One region of the Streptomyces sp. NPDC002055 genome, then DNA from elsewhere that is predicted to be linked to it. Evidence: riboswitches for the same ligand, from Rfam matches in the RefSeq annotation. Region 1 holds a riboswitch; the other holds the start of a gene.
What was found. A riboswitch is a leader RNA that binds a small molecule or an ion and turns the genes downstream of it on or off. The one in region 1 is predicted to bind cobalamin.

Region 1 (11,319 bases):
CCCACGTCGAGGACGACCACCGGAACGCGTTCCTCCAGCCCCTTCGCCACCTCCGGGGCCAGGCCGTAGATCTGGTCGCCCCCGTAGGCGACGGCCACCACCAGGTCCGGCGCGCCCCGGAGCAGGGCGTCCACGCCGAGCCGGTCGCCGGAGCCGAGGTAGTCGATCTCCTCCAGGGGCAGCGCGCCGGCCTTGGCCGGATCCGGGCTGTCACCGTCGTGGTTGGAGCCGAAGATCCCCGTCGGCTGGATGCCGTGGTCGCTCAGAGTCGCCCCGGCCTGTATGTAGGCGACCACGGTCGCCGGTGTCCGCCGGGCCGTCGCCACCCGGCCGCGGTCGTCGGTGAATGTCCACTCCGTGCTGTGTGCCATGCGCCCCACCCCAACTCTCGCTGTTCGATGTCTCCGGAGAGCATCACCGTCTGCCTGCCCTGGAGGTTCATCGTTCACTCATTCAGTTGGTCACTGATTCACCGTGCGTACCCGGCAGGGAAGTTGGGGACCGGCTCGTCCGATTCCGGTTGCTGAGCCGCCCCGTCCGGTTCCGGTGCCGAGCAACCCCGTCCGGTTCCGGCCGGGGGCCGGCTCGTCCGGTTCCGGTCCGGCCGCCGGGTACGGGACGACCGTACTGCCGCGTCCGTCGATGACCAGGGCGGAACCGGGCCGGAAACCGCGGGCGCCGGTCCGGCACGACACCGCGCACGCCGGTCCGGCAGGTGAACGGTGCTGACCGCGAGGTCGGAGGGGACTGGGGTGGCCCGGCTGCGCAAGCAACAGGTGTGCGTAGTCCGCCGGTCCGCGTCCTACCCGGCTGCTGCCACCTCGCGGGCGGTGTCCGCGAGCCACGACGGGGCGTCGCAGTCGATGGCGCGCAGCGTGGACCGGAGGCGGACGCGGGTCCGGGACGACGTGACCGTGCGCAGGATCGGTTCCAGCCGGAGGAGCGGCGCTTCGGCGTCCCGCCACGCCCCGAGCTGCACCAAGGCGGTCAGCTCCGCGAGCACGTTGCCGAACTCCCGGCGGCCCCCGCCTCCCCGGGAGCCTTCCGAACTCCGCTGAAGGTGCGGCAGCGCCGCGCGCGGGTCCCCGAGGCTCAGCAGCGCCTCGCCGGTGTGCAGCTCCACTTCGGTTCTGTCGATCCACCACGTGAACGCGGGGTCGTTGGCTTGTATCGAGTCCTGGAGACCCCCTGTGGCCCGCTCCAGGGCGTCCAGCGCCCGGCGCTTCTCTCCGGCCTGCGCAAGGCTCCGTGCGCGCCGAACGCGAGCCATGAGCGCCACACGGCCGGGTACCTCACGGCCGGTCAGCATCTCGTCCGTGATCGCCACGGCCTCACCGGCACGGCCGGTGTGCACGTCGACCATGGCGATCATGTCCAGGATGAACCACTCCAGCGGGGCGTCACCGGCGAGGCGGGCCAGGGTGTGCGCCTCCGCGAGCGTGGCGCGCGCCTCGTGGAACCGGGCCGCGTCGTGCAGCAGCCACCCGGCCACTTCCCCGATCTCCGCCACCTGTGCGAGGTGCTGCTTGTCGTCACCGGTGATCCTGCCCCGTTCGGCCTCCCACACCTGCGCGGCGGCGTCCGCCACGTGGTCCCCACCGTGGCGGTTGTCGTGCGCGAGCAGCCACCCCACGGCGTCCTGCACGTAGGTGTCCGGCGCACGGTCGGCGCAGACCTGTGGCTCGGCTTCGCCCCGGGCCCGCGCGGCTTCCCGCTCCAGGCCGTCCAGTGGCACCGCGAGCACCTGCGCGAGCGGTGGTAACCAAGCGTCCGGGATGTGCCCGCCGCGCTCCCACCGGGAAACCTCATGACGCGTCAAGGTGGTGATCCCGGCAGTGACGCACAACCGGAGCGCCAGCGAGCGCTGCGAGAGACCCGCGCGCTTGCGCAGGCCCGCCAGATGGGCGCCGAACCGGGCGCGTCTCGCTTGGTCGTTCATGCAGTGCCTCCCTGCGACCAAGCTACTCGTCCTGGCCCCTCCCCCTGGCCTCCCGTGCGGCCCCTCCCCTCGATCGGGAACGCCGGTTACCTGAACGCACAGCGCCCCGGCGACCGTGCGAGCCGGAGTGGCCCCGTCACGCAAGCAACAGATGTCCGAAGTCGGCCAGCACCTCGCGCACCTCCGGCACGTCCTCGAACTCCTTCAGGCGGCGCAGCACCGTTCGGGCCCGCTCCGCCGTGCGCTCCGACGTCAGATCGCCGGACGTGTCGATGACCCGACGCGCTTCGTCGGCGGCTTGCTCGGGCTCGTTGGCGTCGGCCAGCGCCACCGCCAGCCACGAGCGGTACAGCGCCATCTCCCGGGCGTGGGTGGCGTCGTAGCGCCCCAGCACGTCCCGCAGCAGTGGCACCGCGCGCAGCGGGCGGTGCAACTCGGTGAACACCCGGGCGTCCATGACCTCCAGTTCTTCGCGGCTCACCCAGTACGCCCAGGTGGGCGCCGGGGCGCCGTCCGTGGTGTCCAGGGCGGCGTGTGCCTCCCCGAGTGCCCGGAGAGCCGGTCGGTGTTCTCCCACGCGGGTGTGCGCCCACGCCACGCGGTCCAGGAACAGAGCGCGCGTCGCGGCCGGGGCGTCCGGTCCGGCCTCCGCCACCGCCGCCTTCGCCAGCTCCAGGCCCTCGCGTTCCCGGCCGCTGTTCGACAGGTGATAGCCGAGACTGCCCGCGAGCTGCGCCACGAGCACCGCGTCCCCGGCCTGCCGGGCCGCGGAGATTCCCAGCCGGTAGGCCCGTTCCGCGTCCGCGCCGCGCCCGGCGTCGGAGGCGATCCAACCTGCGATCTGCCCCAACTCCCCGATCCGGACCAACAGGCCCCGTCCGGTGTCCTCGGAGTGGTGGGACTCACGGAACAGGCGCACCGCGGCACGCAGCTCCCGGAAGGCAGGCACGATCAGGTCTCCCCCGGACAGCATGTCGTCGGCCAACCGGAGGCCGTGCACGCGGGCGGCCAAACCGTCCACGGCGGCGGTACCGACCCGGCGCCCGCAGGGACCGGACCGCTCCAGTGCGTCCCCGTCGGGCAACAGATCTGCCAGGGTGGCCGCGACCCCGGGAAGGGCGGCCCGGGCGTCGCCCCGGGCGTATGCGGCGGCCTGTTCGAGCTCATACAGCGGCACACCGAGTACCTGAGCGAAGGCGGGAAGCCACACGTCCGGAATCCGCACACCGCGCTCCCACCGGGAGACCTCGTTCCGGGTGATCGACTGGGCGCCGGAGACAGCGCACAGCGTCGCGGCGAACCGGCGCTGCGAGTGACCGGAGTGCCGCCGCAGTCCGGCGAGGTAGGCGCCGAACTCCCGCCGCCGGTCAGTGCTCGTCATTCCGGCCCCCTTCCGCATTCCGTATCCATGGTGGCCCCTCCCTGGCCCCCTGGTTGGCTCCTCCGCACGATCGAGCAGACCGGTTTCCTGAACGCACAGCGCCCCGGCGGCCGTGCGACCGGCCCGGGGCCCGGCCGATCCGAGAGAGCAACCGACATGCCGCAACCCACGACTCAGGCGCGCCCGACCGGCTGCCCCGGGTACAGCGAGACCCTGCCGCGCGAGCCCGTGAGCGCCGCGGCCGCCCGGCGCCTGGTGCGCGTCGCACTCGCCGCCTGGGGACTGGACGAGTTGTCCGACGACGGCGCCCTGATCGTCTCCGAGCTGGTGTCCAACGCCGTCCGGCACGCGCGCAGAGAATCCATCCGGGTCGTCGTCGACCGCCCCGAAGCGCGGCGCGTGCGGATCGGCGTCGTGGACTTCTCCCCGGCCTGTCCAGTGCGCGGAAACCCCAGCGCCACGGATGAGAACGGGCGCGGCCTCGCGCTCGTGGGGGAGTTGGCGGAGGTCTGGGGGACCGACCCGCTGCCGTGGGGCAAGCGGGTGTGGGCCGAGTGCGCTCTCAACGTCGACTGACTCCGGCCCGTGGACGGCGTCGGGCCGGAGACCGCGGGCGCCGGTCCGGCATGTGAACGGTGCTGACCACGGCGCCGGACGGGGCTAGGGTGGCCGGTGCAGCTGGTTCGCCGTGTCCGCCAGGCAGGGCGTCGCAAGAGGGAACCCGGTGGAATTCCGGGACTGCCCCGCAGCGGTGAGTGGGAACGACCGCCGTCATACGCACTGGGTCCGACGGGCCTGGGAAGCGACGGCCAGTAGGGGTCTGCCCGGCAGACGTGCCCGCGAGTCCGAAGACCTGCCCGTTGCCCGTGCGCCCACCCGGCGCGCGGAGATCCCGGTGACCTCGAGGGCGGGTCGGCGCACGGAAGCAGGCGGGTACCGCGGCAGCACCGCGTACGGCCTGTCCTCCGGTCGTCCCTTCGCGCCCTCGGCCCGTGCCGGGGTTCTCAGGAGCACACTCGCGAAGGAGAGTTCTGTGACCAGCACATCCGCAGCCGCGCCCGCACGGGCCACCGTGCACGGCTACCCGCGACAGGGCCCGGACCGGGAGCTGAAGAAGGCCGTCGAGGGCTACTGGAAGGGCACGGTCACCGCCGGCGCCCTGCACGACACCGCGGCCGGGCTGCGCCGTTCCCAGTGGCGGCAGCTCGCCGAGGCGGGCCTGGACGAGGTCCCCACCGGCGGCTTCTCGTACTACGACCACGTCCTGGACACCAGCGTCATGGTCGGCGCGATTCCCGCCCGGCACCGCGCGGCCGTCGAGGCCGACGCGCTGGACGGCTACTTCGCGATGGCGCGCGGCACTCAGGACGTCGCGCCGCTGGAGATGACCAAGTGGTTCGACACCAACTACCACTACCTGGTGCCGGAGCTGGGCCCGGACACGGTGTTCACCGCCGACCCCGGCAAGCAGACGGCCGAGCTGCGGGAGGCCCAGGCTCTCGGTCTCGCCGCCCGTCCGGTGCTCGTCGGGCCGGTCACCTATCTGCTGCTGGCCAAGCCCGGGCCGGAGGTGCCGGACGACTTCGATCCGCTCACCCTGCTGGACCGGCTGCTCCCGGTCTACGCCGAGGTGCTCGCCGCGCTGCGGGCCGCCGGGGCGGAGTGGGTCCAGCTGGACGAGCCCGCCCTGGCCCAGGACCGCACCCCGGCCGAGCTGAACGCCGCCGCCCGCGCCTACCGGGAGCTCGGCGGCGCGACGGACCGGCCGAAGCTGCTGGTGGCCTCGTACTTCGACCGGCTGGGCGAGGCGCTTCCGGTGCTCGCCAAGGCACCGGTCGAGGGGCTGGCCCTGGACTTCACCGGCACCGCCGCCGGCAACCTGGAGGAGCTGGCGGCGGTCGGCGGACTGCCCGGCAAGCGGCTGGTGGCCGGTGTGGTGAACGGCCGCAATGTGTGGATCAACGACCTCGGGGCGTCCCTGACGACACTGGGCACCCTGCTCGGCCTCGCCGGCCGGGTGGACGTCGCGTCCTCCTGCTCGCTGCTGCACGTGCCGCTGGACGCCGCGGCCGAGCGGGACATCGATCCGCAGATCGCCCGCTGGCTCGCCTTCGCCCGGCAGAAGACCGCCGAGATCGTCACCCTGGCCCGCGGGCTGACGCACGGCACCGGCGCCATCACCGCCGAGCTCGCCGCCAACCGTGCGGACCTGGCCTCCCGCACCGGCTCGCCCCTCACCCACGACCCGGCGGTGCGCGCCCGCGCCGCGGCGGTCACGGATGCCGACGGCCGGCGGTCGGCGTCGTACCCGGAGCGCTCGGCCGCCCAACGGGCCCATCTGGGGCTGCCGTTGCTGCCGACCACCACCATCGGCTCGTTCCCGCAGACGGGCGAGCTGCGCACGGCACGCGCCGAACTGCGCGCCGGCCGCATTGACGGCGAGGCGTACGACAAGCGCATCGCTGCCGAGATCCAGGAGGTGATCGCCTTCCAGGAGCGGGCCGGAATCGACGTGCTGGTGCACGGCGAGCCCGAACGCAACGACATGGTGCAGTACTTCGCCGAGCGGCTCACCGGCTACCTGGCCACCCGGCACGGCTGGGTCCAGTCCTACGGCACGCGCTACGTCCGCCCGCCGGTCCTGGCCGGCGACATCTCCCGGCCGGAGCCGATGACGGTCCGCTGGACCCGCCACGCCCAGTCGCTCACCGAACGCCCCGTCAAGGGCATGCTCACCGGCCCGGTCACCATGCTCGCCTGGTCCTTCGTCCGCGACGACCAGCCGCGCGCCGAGACCGCCCGGCAGGTCGCCCTCGCCCTCCGCGAGGAGGTGAAGGACCTGGAGACGGCCGGGACTTCGGTGATCCAGGTGGACGAACCGGCGCTGCGCGAGACGCTGCCGCTGCGCTCGGCCGACCGGCCGGAGTACCTCGCCTGGGCCACCGAAGCCTTCCGGCTCGCGACCAGCGGGGTCCGTCCGGACACCCAGATCCACACCCATATGTGCTACGCCGAGTTCGGTGACATCATCCGGGCCATCGACGACCTGGACGCCGATGTGATCAGCCTGGAGGCCGCCCGCTCCCACATGCAGGTCGCCGGGGAGCTGGCCGCCGCCGGCTACCCGCGGGAGGTCGGGCCGGGCGTCTACGACATCCACTCGCCCCGTGTCCCGGATGTGGCCGAGGCGGCGGGCCTGCTCCGCCGGGGCCTGGACGCGATCCCGGCCGAGCGGCTCTGGGTCAACCCGGACTGCGGGCTGAAGACCCGCGGCTGGGCGGAGGTCCGGACGTCACTGGAGAATCTGGTCGCGGCGGCCCGCGAGGTCCGGGACGGACTGCCGGCTCCGACGACGGAGTCCTGACCGGGGCCGACCGGAGGGTGGTGCCGGATGCCCCTGGTGTCCGGCACCGCCCGCGGGCCGCGGGACCGACGGGGCCCCCGCCCACGCATCGCACGGACGTGCAAGCCGCGCGGCTCAGGTCAGCGGCAGATCCAGAAGCATCACGGCGAACACCGGGGAGTCCGGGAACGGCTGGTCCTCCCCCACCTTCCGGTACCCCCAGGACTCGTACAGCGCTTGGACCTTCGGGTGCGTCACATCCACCAGCAGCGCCGCGAGGTGTTCGGTCCGGGCCTCCATGAGCGCCCGGTGCAGCCGCTCGGCCGCACCCGTCTTCCGCCACCGCTCACGCACCATCAGCTCCGAGAAGTGGAACGTGCGCCCCCTCTCCGGCGCCGGATCCACGTGCTCCCGCCACCACTCGCGGCCCTCGGCACCAGGGGCACCGTAGGCGAAGCCCGCCACCTCGTTGCCGTCGTGCGCGATGACGCAGGCGAAGTCCGGGTGGCCGCCCCAGCGATCCACGAACCAGGGAAACCGCTGGTTGAACTCGTCCATCTCGGCCGCGTAGACATCGGCGTGTACATCGATCAACGTCTGCCGGATCTGCGGCAGGTCGTGGTGGCTGAAATGGCGCAGCTCCAAGGCTGAGGTCATCGATCCTGACTCCATTCCGATCGGTGGCGGTCCGTCCACTCTCGCGCGGTGCCGGAGTCCGGCGAAAGCGTGATCAGGTCGCGACAGAAGTCCCCCAAGCGCGACCTCATGCGGCCCGGCAGAGTGGTGCCCTCCATCAACACGAACACCTGTTCCGCAGTGGCGCATGCCTGGTCGATGTCCCGTTGGTGAAGCTGGGTCAGGGCAAGTTGCAGGGTGGCCAACGCGCGATTCCGGCGGAACCTCTCCGGGATGGCGGCCAAAGCACGATGTGACGCAGCCTCAGCCTCGGCAGCGTCCCCGGTGCGGTCACGCACGATGGCCGTGATCGCCAACAGCTCGGCGGGACCGTAGAACGCCACCCAAGCAGGCCGGGGAGTATCCGCAGCTGCCTTGCCCAACGCCTCTTCGGCACACCCCAGCGACCTCAGGGCTCCTCGTCTGTCCCCGGCGTTGGAGTACCCGATGGCCGTGCGCGCGTGGGCGAGGGAAGCGAACAGCGGGTCCCGGCGGGTTACGGCTGTCGCCTGGGCGGCTTGCGCGGCGCTCACCGCTAGGGCATGGTCCCGCTGCTGCCCAGCTGCCATGGCATACAGGTTCCACACATCCAGTTCCGCGATGGAGTCCTGTGCCATGCCCGCCAGGTACAGCGCCCGGTTCAGGTGGCCCTGTGCGCGGTCGCTCCGGCGAGCATCCACGGCCGACCATGCCGCGGCAGTCGTGAATTCGGCGGCCACGCTGAACAGGCGCTGCCGGATCCGTTGGGAGGCCGCCCGCTTCTGGAGGTCCAGTGCCTCGGCGGCACCCGCGAGCGCGGCCCTTTCCAGTGCCTCGTGACCTCCTCTGGCGGCGTCCAGCGCCGTCAGGGCGTCCAGGCCACTGCGGAGGCGCATCACATCGGTGGTGCCGACCGCGTAGGGTCGGGCCGCGACCAGGGGCACGGCTGCTGCCGTCGCCCCGGTGGTGGCGGTCAGGAAGTTCCTGCGGTGCACAGGGTCCTCCGTCCTGGTAACGCTCGGTCGGCCCGCCGGAGGGGTGAAGCCCAGCACCTCGGCGGTACGACCGAATATGGCCTCCAGTGCTTCGCGCTGCCGAGGGTGGGGCCAGCGGGACTTTCCGGTCAGCCAGTGGCGCACCGTGCGGTCGCTCACGGTGCCTTCCCTGCCGAGGGACCGAAGGTAGTCGTTCACGGCCTCCGCCAACTCGACCTGTGTCAGACCCGCTTCACTGAGCGCGGCCGCCAACTGTTCGTTCGCCTGCACGTCTTCACGGTAGCGAGGTGGCCGGGATCACGACGCCGGACCAGCCGTGAAATTTCCGGTTTCCCGCGCTGCACGTCGAAGCGAACTTTCCTCACAGCCTGTCACCGTCCGTCGTTCACTGAGTGACAGGCCGCCGCCGAAGGGACAGTTCGGCGACCGGCCGGAGTGGCCCGTGCCCGCCCCCGTCGGGGCGGGCCGCACCGCCCGATCACTGACGAGGGTTCCTGATGAACATGACCACCACCTCCCGCGCGACCGGACACCCCGGATACAGCGAGACCCTGCCGCGCGAGCCCGGGAGCGCCGCCACCGCCCGGCGCCTGGTGCGCGTCGCACTGGCCGCCTGGGGCCTGGACGACGTGGCCGAGGACGGCGCTGTGATCGTCTCCGAGCTGGTGTCCAACGCCGTCCGGCACGCACGGCGCGAGAGCATCCGTGTGGTGGTCGAGCGCACCGCCGTGCGAACCGTCCGGGTGGCCGTCGCGGACTTCTCCCGTGCGCGGCCCGTACCGCGAGCCCCCGGGAACGGCGAAGAAGGCGGGCGCGGTCTGTTCCTCGTGGCGGCACTGGCGACCGCCTGGGGCACGGACGAGCGGCAGTGGGGCAAGGTCGTGTGGGCGGACGTGGAAGGACGAGGGTGAGCGTCTTGGGGCGGACCCCCTGGGTGGGCGACCTGGTCCAGCACGAGGACGCCGACCGGCGCGGTGTCGTCACGGACGTGCGCGGTGGTGCGCTGTGGGTGCTGCGGCCGGAGCACGGGCCGGGGCAGTGGGCCTCGGAGCATCCGGAGCGGCTGACCGTGGTGACGCCCCGCGAGGAGATGCAGGACCGCCTGTAGGTGCGGAGAGGTCGCGGCACGGCGACGGTCGCCCGCCTGATCGGCCACCGGTGCGCGTCTGCGACGATCCCCCCGTGGACTACCCCAACGACCAGTCGCCCGGCGCCCCCGTGCGGTCAGGCATCCCCGAGCACGGACGCGTACCGAAGTACTACGCCGTCAAGACCCGGCTGAGCACGCTCATCGACGAGCTGGGCGAAGGGCAGACGCTGCCGACCGAGCGCGACCTCTCCGTGCGGTACGAGGTCTCGCGCGAGACCGTGCGGCAGGCACTGCGCGATCTGCTCCTCGAAGGGCGGCTGCGGCGCATGGGGCGGGGGACGGTCGTCGCGGGCCCGAAACTGGAGCAGCCGCTCTCCCTCGCCAGCTACACCGAGGGCGTGCGGCGCCAGGGCCTCCGCCCGGGCCGCACCCTGATCTCCCTCGACCGTTTCCCCTGCCCCGCCGGGCTCGCCGACGAGACCGGTCTCACGCGCGGCGAACCCGTCTGGCACCTGGAGCGGGTGCTGCTCGCCGACGACGAGCGGGTCGGGCTGGAGAGCACCTATGTGGCGGTGGCGCGGGTGCCGGACCTGGACACGGACTTCGACCCGGACTCCTCCTTCTACGGCTATCTGCACGACCGGCTCGGGATCGGCTTCGGAGACGCGGACGAGCGGCTGGAGACGGTGCTCGCCACCCCTCGGGAGGCGCTGCTGATCGGGACGCCGCCGGCGCTGCCGATGCTGCTGATCCACCGGGTGTCGCGGGACGTCGCCGGGCGTCCGCTGGAGCGGGTCCGGTCGCTCTACCGGGGCGACCGGTTCAGCTTCACCACCCGGCTGGGCGGGGCGTCCGCGGCCGGCGCCCCGGACTGATCGCGGGGCGCCGGCGGCCCGCGGGGCAGCGCCGAGAATCATCATGATCCGGGCGATACCCTCCTCCAAATATCACGGAAAGATAACGGGTCTAGGCCAAGCTTGGGTCCGTGTTCACCACGGCGACGCCGACCCGATTCATCCGGGCCACCCGGTACGAGGAGCGTCGTCGCCATGCGAGTAACCGTTGTCGGAGCCGGCGTGCTGGGCACCCTGCACGCCTGGCAAGCAGTCGAACGCGGCCATGAGGTCGTCCATCTGGAACGCGAGACCGAGGCCCGGGGCGCCTCCGTGCGGAACTTCGGCCTGATCTGGGTCGGCGGGCGGGCCGGGGGCGAGGAGCTGGAGACCGCGCTGCGCGCCCGCACGCTGTGGGAGGGGATCGGCGCCCGGGTGCCCGGGCTCGGTTTCCGGCCCGCGGGCTCCCTGACCGTCGTCACCACCGAGGCCGAACGGGCCGTCGCCGAGGAGGTGCTCCGCCGGCCCGACGCCGCGGAGCGCGGCTACCGGCTGCTGGGCGCGGAGGAGACCCGCCGGGCCAATCCGGCGCTGCGGGGCGACTTCCTCGGCGCCCTGTGGTGCGGGCGGGACGCCGCGGTCGAGCCCCGTACCGCGCAGCGCGCCCTCCGGGCCGAACTGCTGCGCTCCGGCCGGTACACCTACCTCGGCGGCCGCGAGGTCCGGGAGGTGGTGGGCCCGGCCGCCGTCCGGGACGACCACGACGAGGTGCACCGCGGCGACGCGGTGGTGCTCTGCACCGGTGCCTGGCTCGGCGGGCTCGTGCGGGAGCTGGTGCCCCGGCTGCCGGTGCGCCGGGTCCGGCTCCAGATGATGCAGACGGCACCGCTGGGCGAGACCCTGACCACCGCCGTGGCCGACGCGGACAGCTTCCGCTACTACCCGGCGTACGGCGGCCCGGCCCTGGACGCGCTGGCCGCGGCGCAGGCGCAGCCGCCGGTCGCCGAGGAGCACCGGATGCAGCTGCTGATGGTGCAGCGCCGCGACGGCGGGCTGACCATCGGCGACACCCACGCGTACGAGG
Region 2 (11,319 bases), on a different contig from region 1:
GCTCCTCATCGGCCCTGGTGCCTGACCGGTATCGGTCCCGGAGTTGCCGGTGCCGGTCCCGGAGCCTCATCGGTCCTGGAGGATGAACTCGCCCCACACGCTCTTGCCGGCGCCCTGGGCCTCCACGCCCCAGACGTCGGCGAGCCGGTCCACCAGCAGCAGCCCGCGCCCCGAGACGCCGGTCTCCCCCGGCTCGCGCCGGCGGGGCAGGCCGCTGGACATGTCCTCCACGTCGACCCGCAGCCGGTGGTCGGTCCCCCCGAGCATCCGGACGGTCACCACGGCGCCGCCGTCGGTGTGCAGGAGGGCGTTGGTGATGAGTTCGTCGGCGACGAGTTCGACCTCGTCCGCACGGCTCCGCGCGCCCCAGGTCCGTACCGCGTCGCCGATCGCCTGCCGGACGGCCATCAGGGCCTCCGGGTCCGCCGGCGAGATGTGCCGGTACAGGCGCTGGCCCAGCTCCGGAACGGCCGGGCCCTCCCGGCGCAGCAGGAGCATCGCCATGTCGTCGCCGCCGCCCTGTGCCCCGATCTCCGCGCCGAGGTGGTCGGCGAGGGCCTCGACCTCGTGCGGGCCGCGGCGTATCGCCTCCAGCAGCCGGCGCAGGCCGTCGTCCACATCGGCGCCGGGCTGCTCGATCAGCCCGTCGGTGAACAGGATCAGGGTCTCCCCCGGGTCGAGGGCGAGCCGGGTGACCGGGTAGTCGTTGCGGCCGAACTGGGCGGAGAGCCCCAGCGGCAGCCCGCCGGCCAGGCCCAGCTTCCGGCAGCTGCCGTCCGGGTGCCGGATCAGCGGGTCGACGTGCCCGGCCCGGACGATCTGCAGGGCCCCGTCCACCGGGTCGGCCTCGGCATATGCGCAGGTGGCGAAGCGGTCGGTGTCCAGTTCGTTGAGGAAGACCGAGGCCCGCGCCATGACGGTGGCGGGCGCGTGGCCCTCGGCGGCGTAGGCGCGCAGGGCGATGCGCAGCTGACCCATCACGGCCGCAGCGTGGGTGTCGTGGCCCTGGACGTCCCCGATCACCACCCCGACGCGGCCGCCAGGCACGGGGATGGCGTCGTACCAGTCGCCGCCGATGTCCCGTCCGAAGCGCGCGGAGCGGTACCGGACGGCGATGTGGGCGCCGGGCACGTCGGGGATGCTGCGCGGCAGCATGGCCGTCTGGAGGTTCTCCGCGATGTCGTGCTCCTGGTCGAAGAGCATGGCCCGCTGGAGGCTCTGCGCGATGCTGCTGCTGAGGGCGACGAGGAGGTTGCGCTCCTCGGGGCTGAACGACTGCTTGTCGCGGTAGAGAAAGCCCAGCGCGCCGAGCGGCCGGGCCTGGGCGATCAGCGGCAGATACGCGGCGGCGGAGACGTCCAGCGGCTCGATGTGCGGCCACAGCCGCGGGTAGCGGCGGGCGAACTCCTTCGGCGAGGTCATCAGACGGGGCGTGAGGGTGCGCACCACCTCGCTCATCGGGAAGTCCTCGTCGACGCGGGTGTATTCCAGCTCCGGGACGTTGCTGCCCTCCTGGCCCTCGACGACGACCCGCATCCGGCCGTCCTCCAGCAGCCCCATCACCAGGCTGACCGCGCCGAGCCGGCCCATGCCCTGGCTGTCGGCCAGCACGTCGATGACGTCCTGCACGGTGATGGCGTGGGCGAGGGCGGCGGTGGTCTCCTCCACGACGCTGGTCTGGCGCCGCCGCTCTTCGGCGAGGGCGAGGCGTTCCGCGGAGTGCGCGAGTTCCGCGGTGGCGTCGCGGATGATCCCGACGACGCGGTGCGGGCGGCCGTCGCTGTCGCTGTCGCGGTGGACGTAGCCCTGGGTGTGGGTCCACCGCAGGGAGCCGTCGCGGCAGCGGGTGCGGAAGTAGGTGCCGAAGGTGGTGCTGCCGTCCCGGAGCGCCTGCGCGACCACGGCGTCCAGGCGCCGGGCCTCGGACGCGGGGATGTGCCGGGAGAGGGTCGCCGGGTCGCCGTCGTAGTCGTCCGGTTCCAGCTCGAAGACGCTCAGGGCGGCGGCGTCCAGGTGCATGCGGCCGCTGTCGAGATCCCAGTCGAAACTGCCCATGCGGTTGAGCGCCAGATTGATCTCGGGGCGCATGGGCCACTCGTCCGGCAACGGGGTGGAGGCCGGGGCCGTTCCCCGATCAACCATGTCACCCTCCCGGAGCGGCGGGGAACCGCGCGGGGCGGCGCGCCGACGGTCAGCTGTGCCCTTCAGCGCAACTCTGTCATTGTTTGCCCGATTTTTCGAAAGATGGTGGCAGACCCGGCGGTGGCAGGCCCGGTGCGGCGGAGCGGCCGACGCACTGGTCATCGGCCCCTCCGCCGCACCGTTCCCGCATGGCCGCGACGGCCGCCCGGTGGGCGGGTTCCGGTCGGCTACTCGACCTTCTCACCGTCGGGTGCGACCACGGACCAGGATTCGCCGACGCCCTGTCCGTTGGTGTCCCCGGGCTTCTCGTCGCCGGTGTACCAGTACAGCAGCCAGCAGTCGATCGCGAGCTGCTCCTCGCCCTCGGGGCGGGTGAACGTGGTGAGCAGCTCGGGGTCGACGCCCTCGACATCGGCCTTGTCCACCGGCTTGGCGGGCTTCCAGGTGTCCAGGCACGCGCCGGTGCAGTTGGACTTCATCGGCCAGGCGGAGTCCTTGTCGAAGCGGTAGAGCGTGCGGCCCTTCCCGTCCCGGAGGATCTCGCCGAGCTTCGGGTCGTTGAAGGTGGAGAGCGCGGGCAGCTTCCCCGCGGCCGCTCCGCCCGGGCCGGCCCCCGCTCCCCCGGCGCCGGCCTCCGCACCGCCACCGCCACCGCCACCGACGCCGGTTCCACCGCCGGCTTCGTCGGAGCCCGACGCCTTGGTGCCGTCGGGAGCGGAGGCGGACCAAGTGCCGCCCACCCCCTCCCCCTTGACCTGCCACGGCTTGGTGTCCTTGGCGTACCGGTACATGGGCCAGCCCGCGACGGTGAGCTGCTGTGTGCCGTCGGCACGGGTCACCTCGCCCAGCAGGGAGGAGTCGATTCCGGCCGCCGAGGAGACGTCCGCCGCGGGGACCGGCGACCAGGTGGTGGCGCAGTCGCCGACGCAGGCGGACTTCGGCGGCTCGGACGAGTCCTGGTCGAAGCGGTAGAGGGTGAAGCCGTTGCTGTCGGTCAGTACGGAGCCGAGCTTCTTGCTGGTGCCGACCATCAGCTGTCCGGCAGGCTGGGTGCCGGGCGACTTGCCGCCCTGGGGCGCCGCCCCGCCGTAACCGCCCTGCCCGTACCCGTTGTTCCCCTTGCCGGGCGCGACACCGGCCTGCCCGGCCGGCTGCACCCCGGTCGCGTCCGTCGGTCCGGATTCCGCCCCGCACGCCGTTGTCAGCATGATCGCCGCAGCGGTCGTCGCGACCGAGGCGTTCCGCCACTTCCTCATGTCCACTCCTGCAGTCCGCTTCCCGTATACGGCGCGGGTGCGCGCCTCCGACTGGGGTGAATACGGACGGTGGCGTCCCGTGTGTTCAACAGCGGCGGTGTTTTCCGTGCCGGACCTCCGGGCGTCCTCGGCCGCCTGCGGACCCCGGTGCGGCGCGGGCGCCGGAAGGTGAAGTCCCCCGTGGCCGGGGCCGGTTCGGAGGCATCCGTTCCGATTCCGCGTTCGCGGCCGGGCCCCGTGGTCCCGCGCGGCACGCCTCGGGTCCGGCGCACGCCGTTCCGTACCGCGCCGCGGTGCCGGCGCACGCCGTTCGGCAGGTGCGCACCGGTACCGCGGAGCGCGGTCCGGAACCGTCCGGACTACGGCTTGACGACGGTGAGCAGCACCGTCGAGTCCTCGACGGCCTCGGCGGCCTGCCGGGTGGGCGGCAGCACGATGAGTTCGCCGTTCACGGCCTCGACCGCGTCGTCGTCGCTCTCCAGCCGCATCCGTCCGGTGAGGACGAGCACCGTGGCCTCGCCGGGGCTGACGTGTTCGGTCATCCGGGCACCGGCCTTGAGCGCGATCAAGGTGTGGCGCAGCAGGCGGCCCGTCCCGCCGAGCGGGGTCACGGCGGCGCGGCCGGCCGGTGCTTCCCTGGCCAGGGCGAGTTGTTCCTCGGCCACGGTCCTGAGCGAGATCTTCTCCATGCGTACCACTGTGCTGCCGTGGGCGGGGCGCCGCACCCGCACCCGGGCACGGCCTCGCACGTCCCGGGGCTGCCGACTCCTTCCGGGCGGGCCTCCGCGTCTCCAGGGCCGTCCGCGCGGCACGCGGGGCGGGGCACCGGTACGCCCTCGCCGCGTCCGGCCGCCCGTATCTCAGGGGCGCCTCTCAGGGGCGGCGGCCGAGCAGGGCGACGAGACGGTCCTGGGCGGATGCCGATCCGGGCACCGGGACCGGGGGTGCGAAGACCCCGACTCCCTGCCAGGCGGCGGCCTGCGGCTCGACGACGGCGAGGACCGCGGCGGCCAGGGCCTCGTCCAGCGATTCGTCGTCTTTGATGCCGCGCCCCAGATCCCAGGCGTGCACGGCGAGATCGGTGGTCATCTGCCAGCCGTACTCCGTGGCGGGAGTGGGGCCGGCGCCGGTCTGCACGGTGCCGTCGAGGGCGCCGTCCCGGTGGAACGCAGCGGCCGACTGCTCCGCGGACCGGTCCCAGGCCCGCGTGGGGTGATCGCCGAGGACATCGCCGTCGAACCGGTCGCCGACCTCGGCGAGCGTCGCGCCGCGCAGCAGCGGCGGCGCCCACAGCTGCTCTCCGACGACATGGCTGACGAGGTCGCGGACCGACCACTCGGTGCACGGGGTGGCGGCCGTCCACTGACCGGCCGCCACCCCGTGCACCCGCCGGGCGAACTCCGCGCGAGCGGCGTCGAACGCCTGGAGCAGTTCCATGGCCTCAGGCCGTTCCGGCGGGGGGCGCCGGCGCGGGCTGGGGCTCCGGGGCCGGCTCGGGGTGGTTCGGCCCCGGCGGCACCGGCGGAATCGGGTCGGGCGGCAGCGGACCGGGGCCCGGCCCCGGCACCGGTCCCGGACCAGGCCCGGGCGGAGGCGTCGGGGTGGGGGGTACGGGGTCGGGGTGCGTCATCGTGTGCCTCCCGGACATGGATCCGAACGGTTGCGGCGGCTTCCCCGCCGACGTGCCGATGGGTACCCCGTCCTGGCCGGTTCAGACCCGCCCTTCGGATCACCGGGCCGTCCGGCCGCCCCGCGCACCGGAAACCCGCCCCTCCCCTCCGGGTACCCCGGAGCACTCCCGGCCGGCCGGGCGGCGACGGCCGAACCCGCTCCGACCAGGGCCGACGTACGCGACTGCGGCGGGGCAGAGGTGCCGGGCACCGCTCGTCCGCCCACAGCGTGCACCCGGGCCTCCACCGGCAGTCGGACCCGGCGGCCCGGCGTACGCCATACGGCGTATGTCAGGTGCGTCCGTCAAGACGACGACAACTGGCCATGGTTCGCCCATCGTTGACCACATGATCAGCAAACGGGCGAGGCGGGGACGCCCATGAGCCCCCTGACCCTGTCCGTGCTGCTGTGCCTGGCGTCGGCCGTCTGCTACGCGGCGGCCGCCGTTCTGCAGGAACGCGTGGCGGCCGGCACGCCGTCGCTCCGGGGCGCGCTGCTCCGGCGCGGCGACTGGTGGGCCTCGGCCGCGCTGAACGGGGCCGGCGGGGTCCTCCATGTGATCGCCCTGGGCTTCGGCCCCCTGACGGTCGTCCAGCCGCTCGGCGTCCTGACCCTGGTGTTCGTCCTGCCGATGGCGGCGGTGACGGTCCGGCGGCGGACCACCCCGGCCGGGCGGCGCGGCGCCCTGCTGACCGCGGCCGGGCTGGCCGGGCTCCTGCTGCTGACCGGGGAGGAGGGACAGCCCCGGCCGCTGTCCGGCGGTGAGCAGTCCGGCGTGGCGGTGGGGACCGCGGCGACGGTGACGGTCCTGGTCCTCCTGGGCCGCCGGGCGCGGCGGCCGGGCGCGCGCAGTGTTCTGCTGGCCGGTGCGTCCGGGGTGTGCTTCGGCATGGCGTCGGTGTTCGTGAAGTCGGTGGCGGAGGCGTGGCCGTCGGTCCCGGTGACCGCGGAGCTGCCGGCCCTGGGCGTGGTGGCGCTGCTGGCGGTCGCGGGGCTGGCCACGTCCCAGGCCTCCTACCGGGGTGGCGGCCTGACCGCACCGCTGGCCACGGTGACGGTCGTCAATCCGGTGGCCGCCGCGGCGGTGGGCGTCGGGCTGCTGCACGAAGGTTTCCGCTTCGGCACGGCGGGGGTTCCGGCGGCGCTCGCGGCCGGGGCGCTCACGGCGTGGGGTCTGGTGGTCCTGACGGCGGACGGCACCGAGCGGCGGGGCCGGTCGCGGACGGCGCCGGTTTCGGTGCCGATGCCGATGCCGATGCCGGTGCCGGTGCCGGTGCCCGCAACGGAAGGGGACGGGTGAGGCGTTGCCCCTGCCGTCGAGGGTGGCGCGGCGCTCCGCGAGCCGGACCCGGCCCGCCCTTCCGGCACGGCGGACCGGGGCGGGGCGACGTACCGGACGAAGCTCCGGGGCCGGGCGCCGAGACCGGAGCCCGGCCCGACCTGACGCGGGCCGGGCAGGCCCCGGGACACCGGCCCGGCATCAGGCCGTTCGCGCCACCGCGTACCCCGCCAGGTCCTCCGGGGTCCGCGGCCCGGTGGTGTCCGGTCCGAGCAGCCCGTGCGCCCGCAGCACCTCGGCCGCCGCCTGCCCCCACGGGCGCCGCAGCCGGGCCTCGTCCAGCAGCCGCCCGTCGGCCAGCAGTTCCGCGGTCGGCCCGGTGCGCAGGCCGTCCGGGGCGAGGACGGCGGTGTCGTCCGCCCAGCGCAGGGCCAGGTCCACGTCGTGCGTGGCCATGACCACGGTGGTGCCCGCCGCCCGGAGCCGTTCCAGCACCTCCAGCAGCCGTTCCTGGCCGTGCGGGTCGAGGCCCGCCGTCGGCTCGTCGAGGATCAGCACCCGCGGTCGCATGGCCACCGCTCCGGCGATGGCCGCTCGCTTGCGCTGCCCGTAGGAGAGCAGATGCGTGGGGCGGTCGCGCAGCGCGGTGATGTCCAGCGCGGCGAGGGCGTCCGCGACGCGTTCGCGCACCTCCGGTTCCGGGAGCCCCAGGTTCATCGGGCCGAACGAGACGTCCTGCCCGACCGATGCGGCGAAGAGCTGGTCGTCCGGGTCCTGGACCACCAACTGCACCGTGGTGCGCAGCCGGCTGAGCCCCGCGCGGCCGTAGGAGACCGTGGTTCCCTCCAGGCGCAGTTCGCCCGCCGAGGGCCGCAGGCCTCCGCTGAGCAGCCGCAGCAGGGTGGTCTTCCCGCTGCCGTTCCGGCCGAGCAGTGCCAGGCTGCGGCCGTCGCGGATGCCGAAGGTGACGTCGTCCAGGACGGCCGGCCCGTCCTCGTAGGCGTATCCCGCGCCGAGGAGTTCCACCAGGTGCGATCCTGCGGTCATGGGGTGAGCCTTTCGAGTGCGAGCGTGAGGGCGGCGATCCCCGCCAGGAGTGCGACGGACGCGGCCACGAAGCGCCGGGAGACCTCGGATTCGGCCACCAGGACGCGGAGCGAGCCGTCGTAGCCGCGGCCCGCGAGCCCTGTCTGCAGCCGGGCGGCGCGCGCGAAGGCCCGGACGAACACGGTGGCTCCGAGCCCGGCCAGCGACCGCCAGGCCGCGGCCCGTCCGGACTTGCCCAGCCGGGCGGCCTGGGCCTGGCGGACCCGGGAGACGGTGTCCAGGAGCAGGAACGCCATCCGGTAGGTGACCAGGGCGACATCGACGACCGCGGGCGGCACGCCCGCCCGCGCCAGCCGGGGCAGCAGGTCGGACAGGGGCGTGGTGAACGAGAAGAGCAGCACCCCGAGCGACGCGGCGGAGGTGCGCAGCAGCAGCTGTCCGGCGTGCGCGGGCCCGTCCGGAGCCAGGGAGAGCGGGCCGTGCGGGCCGCCCAGCCGGACGAGGAGCGGCAGGGCGCCGGTGACGCAGAAGCCGAGCGGGATGCGGTAGGCCCGCCACAGCTGACGGGGCGGCACGGCGGCCGGCCCCAGCAGCAGGACGAGCGCGGCCACCACGACGAGGAGCGACCCCGGCCACGGCGGCAGGCAGACCGCCGACACCGTCAGGCCGAGGGCGAGAACGGCTTTGTCCAGGGGGTGGCGGCGGCGCCAGCGACTGCTGTGCGCCGCCGCGTCGATGGGCAGCACGCGGCTAGGCTGCGGTCTCGCGGTCCGGCGTCGCCGCCCCGTCCTGGGACCCGGAGCCGTCCTGGGACGTGGCCTGCTCCGCACCCTGACGGCGCCCGCGGCGCAGCCCGAAGTAGTACGCCAGAACACCCGCGCCGAGTGCGGCCTGGAGGGCGAACAGCGCGGACTCCACCTCGCCGGACGGCGGTTCGTAGAGCGGGCTGAACCAGGGCTCGTAGTCCGGCCGGATCTCGGTGATCGCGGACTCGGCCTGGGCGTCGGCGCCCGTGAAGGGCTCCTTCTTGTGGTCCCCGAGGCCGAGCGCGAGCGGCAGCACCGCAAGAGCGACGACCAGCACCAGCAACAGCAGGTTGATCTTGGTGTGACGCTTCATCGGGCAACGGCCTCCTGCTTCTCCGCGCGGCGGGACAGCACGCCCAGCCGGATCAGATCCCCCTTGCTGGACTGCGTCAGCAGGCGCATCACCAGCACGGTGAGGATGCCCTCGCTGACCGCCAGCGGGATCTGGGTGACGGCGAAGATGCCGCCGAACTTGGCGAGGGAGCCGAGCACTCCGGTGCCCGGGTCGGGGAAGGCCAGCGCGAGCTGCAGGCTGGTGACGCAGTAGGTGCTCAGGTCCGCGACGAACGCCCCGGCGAACACGGCGGCCATGAGCGGTGCGCCCAGCCGCCGGACCAGCCGGTACACCCCGTATCCGGCCCAGGGGCCGACGATCGCCATGGAGAACGCGTTGGCCCCGAGCGTGGTGAGCCCGCCGTGGGCGAGCAGCAGCGCCTGGAAGAGCAGGGTGATCGTGCCGAGCACCGTCATGATGGGCGGCCGGAACAGGATGGCCCCGAGTCCGGTGCCCGTCGGGTGCGAGCAGCTGCCGGTCACCGACGGGATCTTGAGGGCGGACAGGACGAAGGTGAAGGCTCCGGAGGCGCCGAGCAGCAGCGTGCTCTCGGGGTTCTCCTTGACCTCGCGGGACAGGGACCGGACGCCGTGGACGACGAACGGGGCAGCGGCGGCGCCCCAGGCGACCGCGTGCAACGGGGGCAGATACCCCTCGGCTATATGCATGGGAAAGCGAACCTCTCCAGCACCTCGTGGATGGACGACGCGCCCCGGCCGGTCTCCTGGCTGACGGGTCATGCCGTCCGGACTCCGCCTTCCCGGGCACCGAGCCGGCGGCTCGGCGTCCCAGTGGCTCCCCGAGGGGTGGAACCGGACTTCCCGATCACAGTGGCGAGGGCCGCACCGGTTTCATCACCGGTTTCCCGTACACCAAGGCCCTGAGAGGTTAGTGGGCAGCACGCTCCGGCCACAACCGGGGATCGGTATCGGCCACCGGCGGAGGGCAGGAGCAACGGTGCGCTTGCGGGGCGCGGGCAGCCAACCGCGCGCCCCTCGGGTGAGCATGGTCACTGCCCCGCGGGCGAGCGCGTGGTGGCACGGAGCATCTGCTTGGCCATGGAGTACCCGGCACTGCCCCGCGAGCACACGCGGGGTGGCCGTCGCTTCAGGCGAGCGCGCAGTCGCCGCAGAGGCCGCCGCCCGGGACCCGGTAGTAGAGACAGCAGCTGCGCCGGGTGAAGCCGCCGCCCGCGAGGGTGCCGGTGCCGTGCAGCGGCGGCTCCCGGAACAGCTCTCGGACCAGCGCCGACGCCGTGTCCGCGGCTTCGGCGCGGCCCCGTGCGCGGCAGCCGTCGCGCAGGACGCGGTACGAGCCGAACAGCGCCGACCCGGCGTTGCCCCAGAGCAGTTGCCCCGAAACCGGACATACGGACCGCACGGCGCGGTGCAGGGGTACGAGGTGGCCGTCGACCACCGCCGCGCGCAGCCGGTCCGCCGAGGTGCCGGGATCGGCCGCGGACACGGGGCCGTCCGCAGCGGACACGGGGCCGGGCAGCCAGAGTTCGTCCGGGGCGCTCCGGTCCGGGTGCCACCACAGCCGCTCCGGGGAGAGGTCGGGGAGGGTGCCGGCGAGCACGGCGGAGCCGAGCGCGAGGGACCACAGCCGGGCGGCGAGCCCCTGGAAGACGAGGGACGCGCCCACCCGGAGCTCGTCCGTGCCCAGCCGGCCGGCCACGGTGGTGATCCGGGCGCGCAGCGGGCCGGGGTCCGCGCAGAGCTCCGCGAACGGCACATACCCGTGGGCACGCGGCTCCTCCCCCGGCGCCTCCGCGGTCCGCACGGCGAAGAACGGACCCGCCTCGGCGACCCGGCGCAGGCCTTCGGCCATGGACGTCCCCGGCATGTGACTCCTCTCCGTCGCCCTCGGGATTCTCCCGTACGGACCGACGGCGGCCGGGAGGGCCCCGGGGCGGGACGCTCCGCCCCCGGGCGGCGGGGCGGGCGGGGCGATAGAGCGGCTGAGCGGCGGCAACACCGCGCCCGCCACTCACTCGATCGGGCTAAAGCCACCCACAAGGCGCATCTTCACCTCGTCCGGTGCGTTGATCCGGTTCCCTGCTTGTCACAGGCAGGGAACTTTCTTTCTGTACGACTGAAAAGAGTTTGCGTCATGTCGCGTATTGCCAAGGCCGCCGTTCTGGCCGCCACTGCCGGTGCCGCCCTCTCCGCCGCCGCTGGTGCGGCGGTCGCCGACTCGGGCACCCAGGGTGCCGCCGTGTTCTCCCCGGGCATCGGTTCGGGCAACCTGGTCCAGGCCCCGATCCACGTGCCGGTCAACGCCTGCGGGGACACCGTGAGCGTCATCGGTGTCGCCAACCCCGCCCTCGGGAACTCCTGCGTCAACCGCTGAGGTTTCCTTCGGTCGGCAGGACCCTGTCGACCGGTGACGTCGGGGCCCCCGGGCCCTGACCGCTGAGGGGTGCACGCCGGGCAGGCATTCCGGCTCCTCCGCCCCCTCGGCTGTGGCGCCCGTCCACGGGACGGCGGGCGCCACTTTCCTGTTTTCACACCTCGACGGGCGCGAGGTGAAGCGCCTCCGCGGCCTCCCTCGCCTGCGCGCCCGACACCCGCCCGCGCCCGGCCCCACCGCGGTGTCCCTGCGTCAGCCGTGGGCGCGGTCGGTCGGCATGCGCACGGGTTCCGCCAGGTCGGAGGGGCGGATGCGGTACACGTTGAGCCGCATGTCGTAGTACTTGGTCGTCTCCCCCACCCATTCCATGCCGATCCGGCGGGCCGTCGCCGCGGCCTTGGTGTTGTTGGGGCGGGCGACCGCGAACAGTTC

Region 2: it holds a riboswitch for cobalamin, as region 1 does, so the genes downstream of both, ABT112_RS00565 (energy-coupling factor ABC transporter permease) here and metE (5-methyltetrahydropteroyltriglutamate--homocysteine S-methyltransferase) in region 1, are expected to answer to the same signal.

The regions. Positions count from the first base shown of each region.
Region 1 is NZ_JBEOXS010000044.1:45,319-56,637, reverse strand. It holds gene ABT112_RS24825 (substrate-binding domain-containing protein) at 1-371, opposite strand, end outside; gene ABT112_RS24820 (helix-turn-helix domain-containing protein) at 803-1,939, opposite strand; gene ABT112_RS24815 (helix-turn-helix domain-containing protein) at 2,076-3,320, opposite strand; gene ABT112_RS24810 (ATP-binding protein) at 3,477-3,896, shown strand; cobalamin riboswitch at 3,996-4,183, shown strand; gene metE (5-methyltetrahydropteroyltriglutamate--homocysteine S-methyltransferase) at 4,354-6,684, shown strand; gene ABT112_RS24800 (GNAT family N-acetyltransferase) at 6,799-7,320, opposite strand; gene ABT112_RS24795 (helix-turn-helix domain-containing protein) at 7,317-8,582, opposite strand; gene ABT112_RS24790 (ATP-binding protein) at 8,810-9,223, shown strand; gene ABT112_RS24785 (hypothetical protein) at 9,220-9,420, shown strand; gene ABT112_RS24780 (GntR family transcriptional regulator) at 9,495-10,277, shown strand; gene ABT112_RS24775 (TIGR03364 family FAD-dependent oxidoreductase) at 10,452-11,319, shown strand, end outside.
Region 2 is NZ_JBEOXS010000001.1:128,661-139,979, reverse strand. It holds gene ABT112_RS00605 (SpoIIE family protein phosphatase) at 67-2,142, opposite strand; gene ABT112_RS00600 (SCO0930 family lipoprotein) at 2,370-3,398, opposite strand; gene ABT112_RS00595 (cupin domain-containing protein) at 3,758-4,087, opposite strand; gene ABT112_RS00590 (TIGR03086 family metal-binding protein) at 4,272-4,835, opposite strand; gene ABT112_RS00585 (DMT family transporter) at 5,449-6,369, shown strand; gene ABT112_RS00580 (energy-coupling factor ABC transporter ATP-binding protein) at 6,550-7,395, opposite strand; gene cbiQ (cobalt ECF transporter T component CbiQ) at 7,392-8,141, opposite strand; gene ABT112_RS00570 (energy-coupling factor ABC transporter substrate-binding protein) at 8,146-8,514, opposite strand; gene ABT112_RS00565 (energy-coupling factor ABC transporter permease) at 8,511-9,203, opposite strand; cobalamin riboswitch at 9,233-9,427, opposite strand; gene ABT112_RS00560 ((2Fe-2S)-binding protein) at 9,643-10,380, opposite strand; gene ABT112_RS00555 (chaplin) at 10,648-10,887, shown strand; gene ABT112_RS00550 (GNAT family N-acetyltransferase) at 11,140-11,319, opposite strand, start outside.